2 regions of the Marinomonas sp. 15G6-16 genome follow, and region 2 is predicted to be linked to the other one. Evidence: predicted binding sites of a transcription regulator. Region 2 holds the regulator's gene; the other holds the start of a gene.

Region 1 (4,660 bases), 930 kb from region 2:
TTGGTTGCTAGCGTCGCAATGACTTCATTGGCGTTCATGTTTGAACTGGTACCGGAGCCAGTTTGGAACACATCCACAGGGAAATGCTGCATTAAGTTTTTGGCGTTCAGCAAATCATCGCAGGCATTTTGAATAGCCGCTGATTGTTCTGGTGTAATGCACTCTAAGCTCTGGTTAGCTCGTGCCGCGGCTGCTTTGATTAAGATAAGAGAGCGAATAAAAGCTTCTGGAAGTGGCTCATCACTGATGGGGAAGTTGTTGATTGCCCTTTGAGTTTGCGCGCCATACAAAGCGTCTTCAGGTACGTTTAATTCACCCATGCTGTCTTTTTCAATACGCATTTTCATTCTAATGATGTGTCCTTATTGTTAGTAAGAAGAAATAAAGTAATGGCTCAAAGTACGCAAACTGTGCTCCATTTTGAAATAGCTTCTGGCATCTTGATACGTCACGATTAAGCGTTTTAGCTGTGATAAAGGTAAGTACACTTTATCAAGGCAAGTTTGACGCCAGTGAGGAGGAAGGCTGGTATCGCAAACAGTATCGAGCAATACGTTAAAGACCCGTTGATGCAGTGATGTGGCATCAGGAATACTCAGACGCTCGGCGTATTCTGTTGTCAGCGTTAGGTAATGATCGAGAATCTCTGGCGAGTCTGCACACTGACCCGCCTGAATGGTTTGTTCAAGTACTGAGAATGGCACTAAGTAGCGAGTCATTGCTTTCTCCTTTCAAACATATAAATGATAACTATTATCAATATGTACCTAGAAGAAAGTTCTGTCAAGCTAGTTGATAACGATTCTTATTAATTTTCATTTTTTTGACTCGCCACCGTTTTTTCCTACAAAAAAGCCTCTGCTACGATAAACGCAACAGAGGCTTTCTTTCACTCAATAATTACTAGTGGTGATGACCGCCTACACCGTGTGCATGGCCGTGGGCAATCTCATCATTGGTTGCGTCACGAGTCTCAACAATCTCAATATTGAATGTAAGATCTTTTCCTGACAATGGGTGATTCAAGTCAACTGTTGCATGCTTCAGACCGGCTTTAATGATGGTTACCTGACGCATGCCTTTGTCTGTTTGTACCACAGCAACCATGCCAGGTTTCCAGCGTTTCGCGCCTTGCAAGTGTTTGATTGGCATTTGCTGTGTGCGATCTTCATGACGCTCGCCGTAAGCTTCAGCACAAGGCACTGTTACTTCAAATTCATCACCTACTTCTTTGCCTTCCATTGCTTTTTCTAGTCCCGGAACAATGTTGCTGTGACCGTGAAGGTACGCTGCAGGATCATTACCCGCAGACGTTTCAATCAAGTCTTCTCCATGACGTAATGTGTAGTGAAATTGAACAACTTGATTATCTGCAATCGGCATAGGGGTTTCCTCTATTCTTCATTCTGGGAGAGAAGCATTACTGCTCATTTTAGCGCGGCATTATAAAGGCAACCTAAGAACTTAACTAGAAAATAGAGAGCTCTAGGGATTCTTCTTTAATAATAATGTCTTTCACCAACGCTCCGGCTACTTTTTCAAATGGCGAATGATTCAGAACATACACAGGATACTTAGCAAAATGCTGAGCCAGCGCTTGCTCTAAATCGCCATGCAAAGAACCCAACGTTGAACGTAACATTTGCTCACTAAAAGTAGAGCCTTGTACGTCTATTTTCGTGATTCTTGGGCCAACTAAATAAAGCTTATCGCCTTCAATGCGAACGCCAGATTCAAACGATGGACGAACCACAGTAGTCAATGAAAACTCTTGACCAAATGCCGTTAATGTCCCTTTTAAATCACTTACTAAATCCACAATAACCAAGCCACCATCACGGGCGGTGAAATCTATGTCAGCTTCTGTTACTAACAAATCCAAGTTCAAAACATTACCATCGATGTTGAAGGTAATTTTGTTCTGTTGTGACTCTTCGAGCTGTTTTTTAACCTCTTGATTGACTTCATCTTCACTTACTAAAAAGCTATTGCAGCCGATTAACAGTAAAGTGCTTGCTAATAAAGTCAGTGTTAAAGCTCGCTGAAAGATCTTCATTTACTTGCCTCACTCGATTCACTCTGTCGGTTCCAATTGGCATTACGCTCTTCATACCAAAACCGCATAAAATCTTCTGTCACCTTTTGCTCAATACCTACGGCTTCTTCTGTTGGGCAGAACAAAGACACAGTGAATATGTTGTAACCCTCTGGCGTCGTCGTGATTCGAACCCGAGGTTCAGGGCCTGAAATTTTAATGTCCAAACGCTTTTCAATTAAGCTATTGTAGCGAATCGCTACTTCGTGGAAATGCTCACTGTATTCGCGAATTTTCTCCAAGATCTGCTCTTTAATTACAAATAAATTCACATCATCCGTATTACGTGAAATAGAGAAATTATGAGTAACATAACGGCGCATATAGTTCAGGTTTTGCACGGTATGAACCAGCAAAACACTGTTCGGCACTACGGTAGTACGCCCCGTATAAGAATAACTTCCGCCTTTTAAATCAACTTCAAACAGAGTCGTAGAAAGCCAATCGCTGTCGGTGACTTCGCCTTCATAATTCGCAATACGAATCCAATCACCTACTTGATAAGGCCTTGTACTGGCACGGTAAAAAGCACCCACAATACAAGCGATAAACTCTTTCGTGGCGATAACCAGCGCCACCATAAATGCCGCAATGGAAATGGCGATATTTTGGAGTTCAGATGACCAAATTAAGATAAAACCAACCACTAAGAAGAGATTGAAAATATTATCTACCGTGTTAATTCTCTGGCGCTTTTTATCGTGTTCTATATTCTGATTTAAACGAATCAGACGTTTTATATAGCGCCTTACAATGTAAAAAAGCAGTGCCCAAGCCACTGTTAACGTCACTTCAATATGTTCAGTTACGACAGAAAAATCTAATTGGGATAAGTCGAATTGCATAAAAACCATTTCCTTTATCAAGAGCGCCACTTTAGCAATCATTGGCAAAATCAACAAACAAAAGCATTGGACAATAGAGAAAATAATACTGTATATTTATACAGTATTATTTTTGGAGGTGGATTATGCCTGTAATTACTCAATATGTTGTAGAACGTGATGGAATTGAAAGAATGACTTTTATTTCGAAAGCAGAAGCTGATGCCTACGATAAGCTGCTAGATACAGCTGATGCGCTTTATAACGTCTTAGAAGGTAGCAACCTTATTAGTGACACGACTCAAATCGAAGCTTTGTCTATGTACCTTGCAAAGAATAAAGACGCCTTTTTAGAGGCTTTAGGCTCAAAGAAGAAAAGCGCACCTAAAACGAAAAAAGTCAAAAACACAGACACCAGCGTCCAGCTCGACTTAGCGGATGCCGCCCCAAAAAAACCATTGGAGGATTTAATCATAGAGCCTGATGAGGAAACCTTCTATGAGGAAGAGGAAAACACTGTCATATTCGATCAAGACGATGTTAACGATTTCGTAGAAAGTGATGTTGCATAAAAAATAACCCTCATCTTTTTCCAAAAAATCTTTGCTAATACCAAGAAGTATTATGCTTTTATTATTGATTTTTCCAAAAAATTTACTTATTTTCTCGTCTTGGAGTATATGTAAAACTAAATCATGAAGGATAAGGAATAATATGAGATTTACTAAAATTGCATTAGCAGCATCATTGATTGCTGGAGCAACATTTGCAAATGCAAACAGTGAAGAGTCAGGGAATAAAATTAGAACAACTAAATTTGGAATACAAGGAGGGTTTGCTAACGGAGGGGATGTTATAAGCACTGTTACTTTTACGAGTGGCTCAACAGATACAATAAAAGCTGGTAGTGGGTTATTATTTGGAGCATATGCAATAATACCAATATCTGGCAGCGAAGACACCTATTTCAAATTAGCTATAAATTCAATGAGTGACACTATATACGCATCTAATGGTGAAGTTAGTTTTTCTCGCCTTCCTATTGATATTCTCTTTTTGAGGCAATCAGATAAATTACAACTTGCTGCAGGTGTCACCTACCATCTAAACCCTGAATATGAATATTCTGTAGTTGGAAGCAGTTACCTAAATGTTGAAGCTGATAATGCTCTAGGATTCCTTCTAGAAGCCAATTACAACATTTATAAATCTTTGAATATTGGACTTCGTTATACCAACATTGAGTATCGCTTCGATGGGGCTTCTAATAAATATGACGGTTCAAACTTGGCAATTACAACAGGTTATACTTTTTAAGTAATAGATTGTAAAACAATCCTCCAATAAATAAAGCCTATTTCATCGTCAAAATAGGCTCTTTCATTTCCTACTGAAAAATATCATTCCATATTAAAAGCCTACAATATCAACATATTTTTAGAATCCACGATGTAGTTAACTTAAAACCTTCTATGAGGAAGAGGAAAACACTGTCATATTCGATCAAGACGATGTTAACGATTTCGTAGAAAGTGATGCTACTTAGAAATTAAGCTTACAAATTCAAGGTGAAATGTGTACAAAACCCCATTAAAAGGTTCATATTTTGATCTAATTGGTAAATAATTAGCAAACAAAATGAACAGCTGTATTTTAATAGGGATAAAAAATGTACCTCGCCGTCATATTGATTCTTTTAGTGGGCTTCAGTCTATGCTCTATGTATTACATTTATACGTAC
Region 2 (4,660 bases):
TAGGCGGATAATTTTGATCATCAACTGTAGAATACAATCGCCACAAGCTGACCGACTGCTCCAACCTACCCAAAATCACACCCAATATTGGCTGCCAAGTTTCTGCTGTTTCCGGCGTAATTCCCATGCCTTCATTTTGTTTGGTTTTCTTACATTCATCTTGAATGCTTTCGATGTTATTAAACAGTTTCTGATAAGAGGTTTGTAGACTGTAAGCCAATTGGCGCAGCTCATCTGGTATTAAACCAAACTCAAAACGATGCTGATTGTTTTCCTGATCCAACCCTAAACCCTGAATATAAGGCGCTAAACCTTGTTGGGCATATTGAATAAAGTTAACGATACTTTGTATTTGCTGAGGAATTTTAAGCAAAAGCTGACCGGTTAAACTGACGTCATCCGTCAGCTCTTGCTTGAGATTGACTAGATTCTTTTCCAATTGACGAAGCCAAGCAATACTCTGCTGCAACCTAACTTCATGACGGAAGTGACCAATCGCCTTATCTGGCAAATGATGGCCTTCATCAAACACATAAATTGTTTCTTTCGGGGCTGACAAAATCGCACCACCACCTAAAGATAAATCCGCTAAAACCAAGTCATGGTTTGCAACGATTACATCAGCCACCTCAATTTCGGCTCTTGCTTTAAAGAAAGGGCAAGCGGAATAATTAGCACAATTTCGATTCGTACACTGCTGATGATCTGTAGTTAAACGGCGCCAATCTTGCTCACGAATAACGCCTTCCCAATTATCTTTATCGCCGTCCCAACCACCTTTTTCTAACGCCGCATCCATTTCTTGATATAAAGCGGTATTCACATCATCCGACTGTAAATGCTGCTCAAAAAGCCCTGCAAACATATCATCAATTGCTTGCTCTTCTGAGCTTAAAAAGCCCTCTAAATTATTCAAGCACAAATATCGGCCTCGCCCTTTAGCTAAGGTATATTTGAAATTTAACTCGGTATGCTCAAGTAAATCCGGCAACTCTTTGTGGAGAATCTGCTCTTGCAGCGCAACCGTCGCTGTTGAAATAACCAGCTTTAAACCACGCGCTTTCGCAATTGGAATGGCGGCAAGACAATATGAAAGCGTTTTACCGGTTCCTGTTCCAGCCTCAATAACAGCAACATGCTTTTCATCCAGCCTTTCACCTTCCGAGCCTTGCTTAATATTTCCCAATGTACGAGCGATAGCGCCTATCATTTGGCGCTGTCCAGCCCTTGGTTTATGGGACTTCGCATCCAAAGAAGCTCGATATGCGAGTTGAATTTGTTTTTTTAGTTCGTCTGAAAGCATTTATATTATTGAGATTAGTTAAGAATGCTGTATATAATAACAGTTACTGTATAAACAACCAGACTCCTTATGATTAAATTAACCAAAAGACAATCTGACGTACTAGAAACCATTCGTGAATTTATTAATGAAACGGGGTTTCCACCTACTAGAGCAGAAATCGCCCGTCGCCTTGGGTTTAAATCACCCAATGCTGCCGAAGAACATTTAAAAGCCTTATCCAAAAAAGGGGCGATTGAAATGCTATCTGGCGCCTCTCGTGGGATTCGTCTCATTGAAGAAGCCTCCAATGACGAGCCAGAAGATTTAGGCTTACCAATTATTGGAAAAGTTGCCGCCGGCTACCCTATTCTTGCTCAAGAGAACATTGACTCTCATGTCAACATTCCAGCCAATATGTTTTCACCTCAGGCGGATTACTTCCTATCTGTCTCGGGAACCAGCATGAAAAACATCGGCATAATGGAAGGCGACCTTCTCGCTGTTCACAAAACCAGTACGGTACACAATGGCCAAGTAGTCGTTGCACGCATCGGTGATGAAGTAACAGTAAAACGCTTTGAGCAAAAAGGCAGCATCGTTCGCCTGATTCCTGAAAACGAAGAATACAATGACATCATTGTTGATCTCGAAAGCGAAGACTTTGCCATTGAGGGACTGTCTGTCGGCGTGATAAGACAAGGCCTTTAACAGTTTTTCCGCACCAATAGAAAAGCGAAGCATGTGCTTCGCTTTTCTAAATAACAAATAACGATCAATTAATGCAGAATTTTTGGTCGAAACTCTTCATTCTCAAGATATTCAGCACCTTCATCAAAAAAAGATTCGTCTGAATAAACATAATCAATACCTGCATGAAACATACACTTTGCCAGTTCGAAGTAACGATCCTTCAAATAAGATCGAGTGTCGTCTGATATTTGCAATGTTGCTAGCGGTGTCGTTTCCTCACCATCTTCACTGGCTGGTCTCAGCACAATATCGCCGTTCTCCAGCTCAACAATTTCTAGGTAGGACTCTTTCATATTCAATACTCTGATGACTCTTCTCTAAAACGCAAAACCAACTCAGCTAAATTCGCCAAATAGAAACCCACTGAAGCGCCCGCATCGTTACCGCGACCAATAAGATTATCGCCGCCCATTACAGACACAGCAGCACGACACTCCAACTGAGCAAGGTAAGCTTGCTCTAATTGGGCACACCAAGAATCTTTGCGAGAATATAAATCTGCCAATTCACTCAATGCCGGCACTACCATGTGTTTTGATTCTGCCTCTTTCATAAGCACAGAAACATCCAAAGAGCCTGACAGCGAGTAGGCAGTTGAAATCTCCTTCAACAAGCCATTCAACGCACTTTTCAACTGAAAAATAGCTGAGCTTTCTAACCCAACACTCAACCACTTCTCATCCATATCTTGGCTTTGCTGAATAAAACGTTTTGCTGTATCAATTTTCTGATTGGTTAAACTTGCTAAGCTAACACCACTCATTTCTTTTTGCCTTCCTCGATGACCCATTTAGAGCCAACATAAAAGGCTTTCCAGCCAGTCGGTTTACCCTCTTCTTCCGTCATAACATATTGCTCTTTGGTTTTACGGCTATAACGAATAATGGTTGGTCGACCTTCTGAGTCAGCGACAGGCGCTTTCGCAAAGAAGTGGTATTTAGGATCGATTTGATCCATGTACGGCAGCAACTCTTTCACCAATGGCGCACGCGTTTCTCGTTTTCGAGGGAACTGACTTGCCGCAAGGAATAAACCTGTCGCGCCATCACGCAATATGTAATGGTCTTCCACTTTGACACATGCCAAATCTGGCATTGGCACAGGATCCATTTTCGGCGGCGCAGCTTCACCACTCTTCAAGAGCTTCCGAGTGTTTTTGCAGTCTTCATTGGTACAACCAAAGTACTTACCAAATCGACCTGTCTTAAGCTGCATATCAGCGGAACACTTATCACACTCAATAACAGGGCCGTCGTAACCTTTAATTTTGAATGTGCCTTTCTCTACTTCATAACCAGAACAAGATGGATTGTTACCACAAACATGAAGCTTGCGTTTTTCATCCATCAAATAGCTGTCCATTGCAGAGCCACAAATCTTACAACGATGCTTATTAATAAGTGCTTTAGATTCACCTTCTTCGTCGTCAACGGCAACCGCTTCATCACCACGAACTAAATTGATCGTTGCCTTACAGCGCTCTTTTGGTGGTAAAGCGTAACCAGAACAAGACATAAATACGCCTGTGCTAGCTGTACGGATTTGCATAGGACGAGAACAAGTAGGACATTCAACATCCGTCGGCGTTGGCTCGTTCAGCATCATACCGCCTTCAGGCGACTCTGCTTTTGCCAACACACCACTAAAGTCCTTATAAAATGCGTTAAGGGTTTTAATCCAGTCTTTATGACCTTCTGCAATATCGTCGAGCTGCTCTTCCATTTGCGCAGTAAAACTGAAATTCATCAATGAACTAAAGCTGTCCACTAGACGTTCAGTAACAATATCACCCATTTTTTCAGCGTAAAAACGACGGTTTTCTACACGAACATATCCACGATCTTGGATTGTCGAAATAATAGATGCGTATGTAGAAGGTCGGCCAATACCACGTTTTTCAAGCTCTTTTACCAAACTGGCTTCGCTGAAACGCGCAATTGGCTTAGTGAAGTGCTGTTCTGGCAAAAGCTCTTTTAGATCAAGATATTCACCTTTGCCTACATCAGGCAGGATATTATCTTCACCTTTTTTAACAACGGTTTGCATCGCACGAGTGTAACCATCAAAGCGTAAAATTCGGCCTTTGGCTTTAAACTCGTATTCGCCACTGGTGACTGTAATTGTGGTCGAAGTGTACTCTGCAGGTGTCATCTGACACGCCATAAATTGACTGCGAATTAAGTCATATAAACGATGAGAGTCTTTCTCCATACCGAGCAAATCATCTACTCGTACATTCACATCAGAAGGTCGAATCGCTTCATGGGCTTCTTGCGCCCCTTCTTTGCTGCTGTAACGAATAGGCTCTGCTGGCAAATAAGCTTCGCCAAAATGAGCTGAGATATAACCTCTTAATGCTTCAACCGCGTCGGCACTCAAGTTTGTCGAGTCTGTACGCATATAAGTGATGTAACCCGCTTCATAAAGCCTTTGGGCCAACATCATGGTCTTCTTAACGCCGTAACCTAAACGCGTGCTGGCAGCCTGCTGAAGTGTTGAGGTGATAAATGGTGCAGACGGCTTACTCGTCGTCGGTTTATCTTCTCGGCTACTAACTAGGTATTTGGCTTTCTCTAAGCGACTAACATGCTCATCAGATTGAGCCTGATTAACTGGGCGATATTC

What was found. Region 2 encodes LexA, which represses DNA repair genes until DNA is damaged. Its sites were predicted from a motif close to TACTGTNTANNTANACAGTA; they were not measured.
Region 1: the regulator LexA is predicted to act here: its motif matches at 3,027-3,046, upstream of AC0L46_RS10960 (YebG family protein).

Annotation. Positions count from the first base shown of each region.
Region 1 is NZ_CM147916.1:2,285,102-2,289,761, reverse strand. Features, by position in the region: gene AC0L46_RS10985 (class II fumarate hydratase) at 1-347, opposite strand, end outside; gene AC0L46_RS10980 (hypothetical protein) at 369-719, opposite strand; gene AC0L46_RS10975 (FKBP-type peptidyl-prolyl cis-trans isomerase) at 904-1,383, opposite strand; gene AC0L46_RS10970 (DUF1439 domain-containing protein) at 1,469-2,056, opposite strand; gene AC0L46_RS10965 (mechanosensitive ion channel family protein) at 2,053-2,940, opposite strand; gene AC0L46_RS10960 (YebG family protein) at 3,066-3,491, shown strand; gene AC0L46_RS10955 (hypothetical protein) at 3,634-4,236, shown strand; gene AC0L46_RS10950 (aspartyl/asparaginyl beta-hydroxylase domain-containing protein) at 4,589-4,660, shown strand, end outside.
Region 2 is NZ_CM147916.1:3,210,928-3,215,587, reverse strand. Features, by position in the region: gene dinG (ATP-dependent DNA helicase DinG) at 1-1,303, opposite strand, end outside; gene lexA (transcriptional repressor LexA) at 1,373-1,993, shown strand; gene AC0L46_RS15260 (hypothetical protein) at 2,062-2,328, opposite strand; gene AC0L46_RS15255 (DUF6586 family protein) at 2,331-2,798, opposite strand; gene topA (type I DNA topoisomerase) at 2,795-4,660, opposite strand, start outside.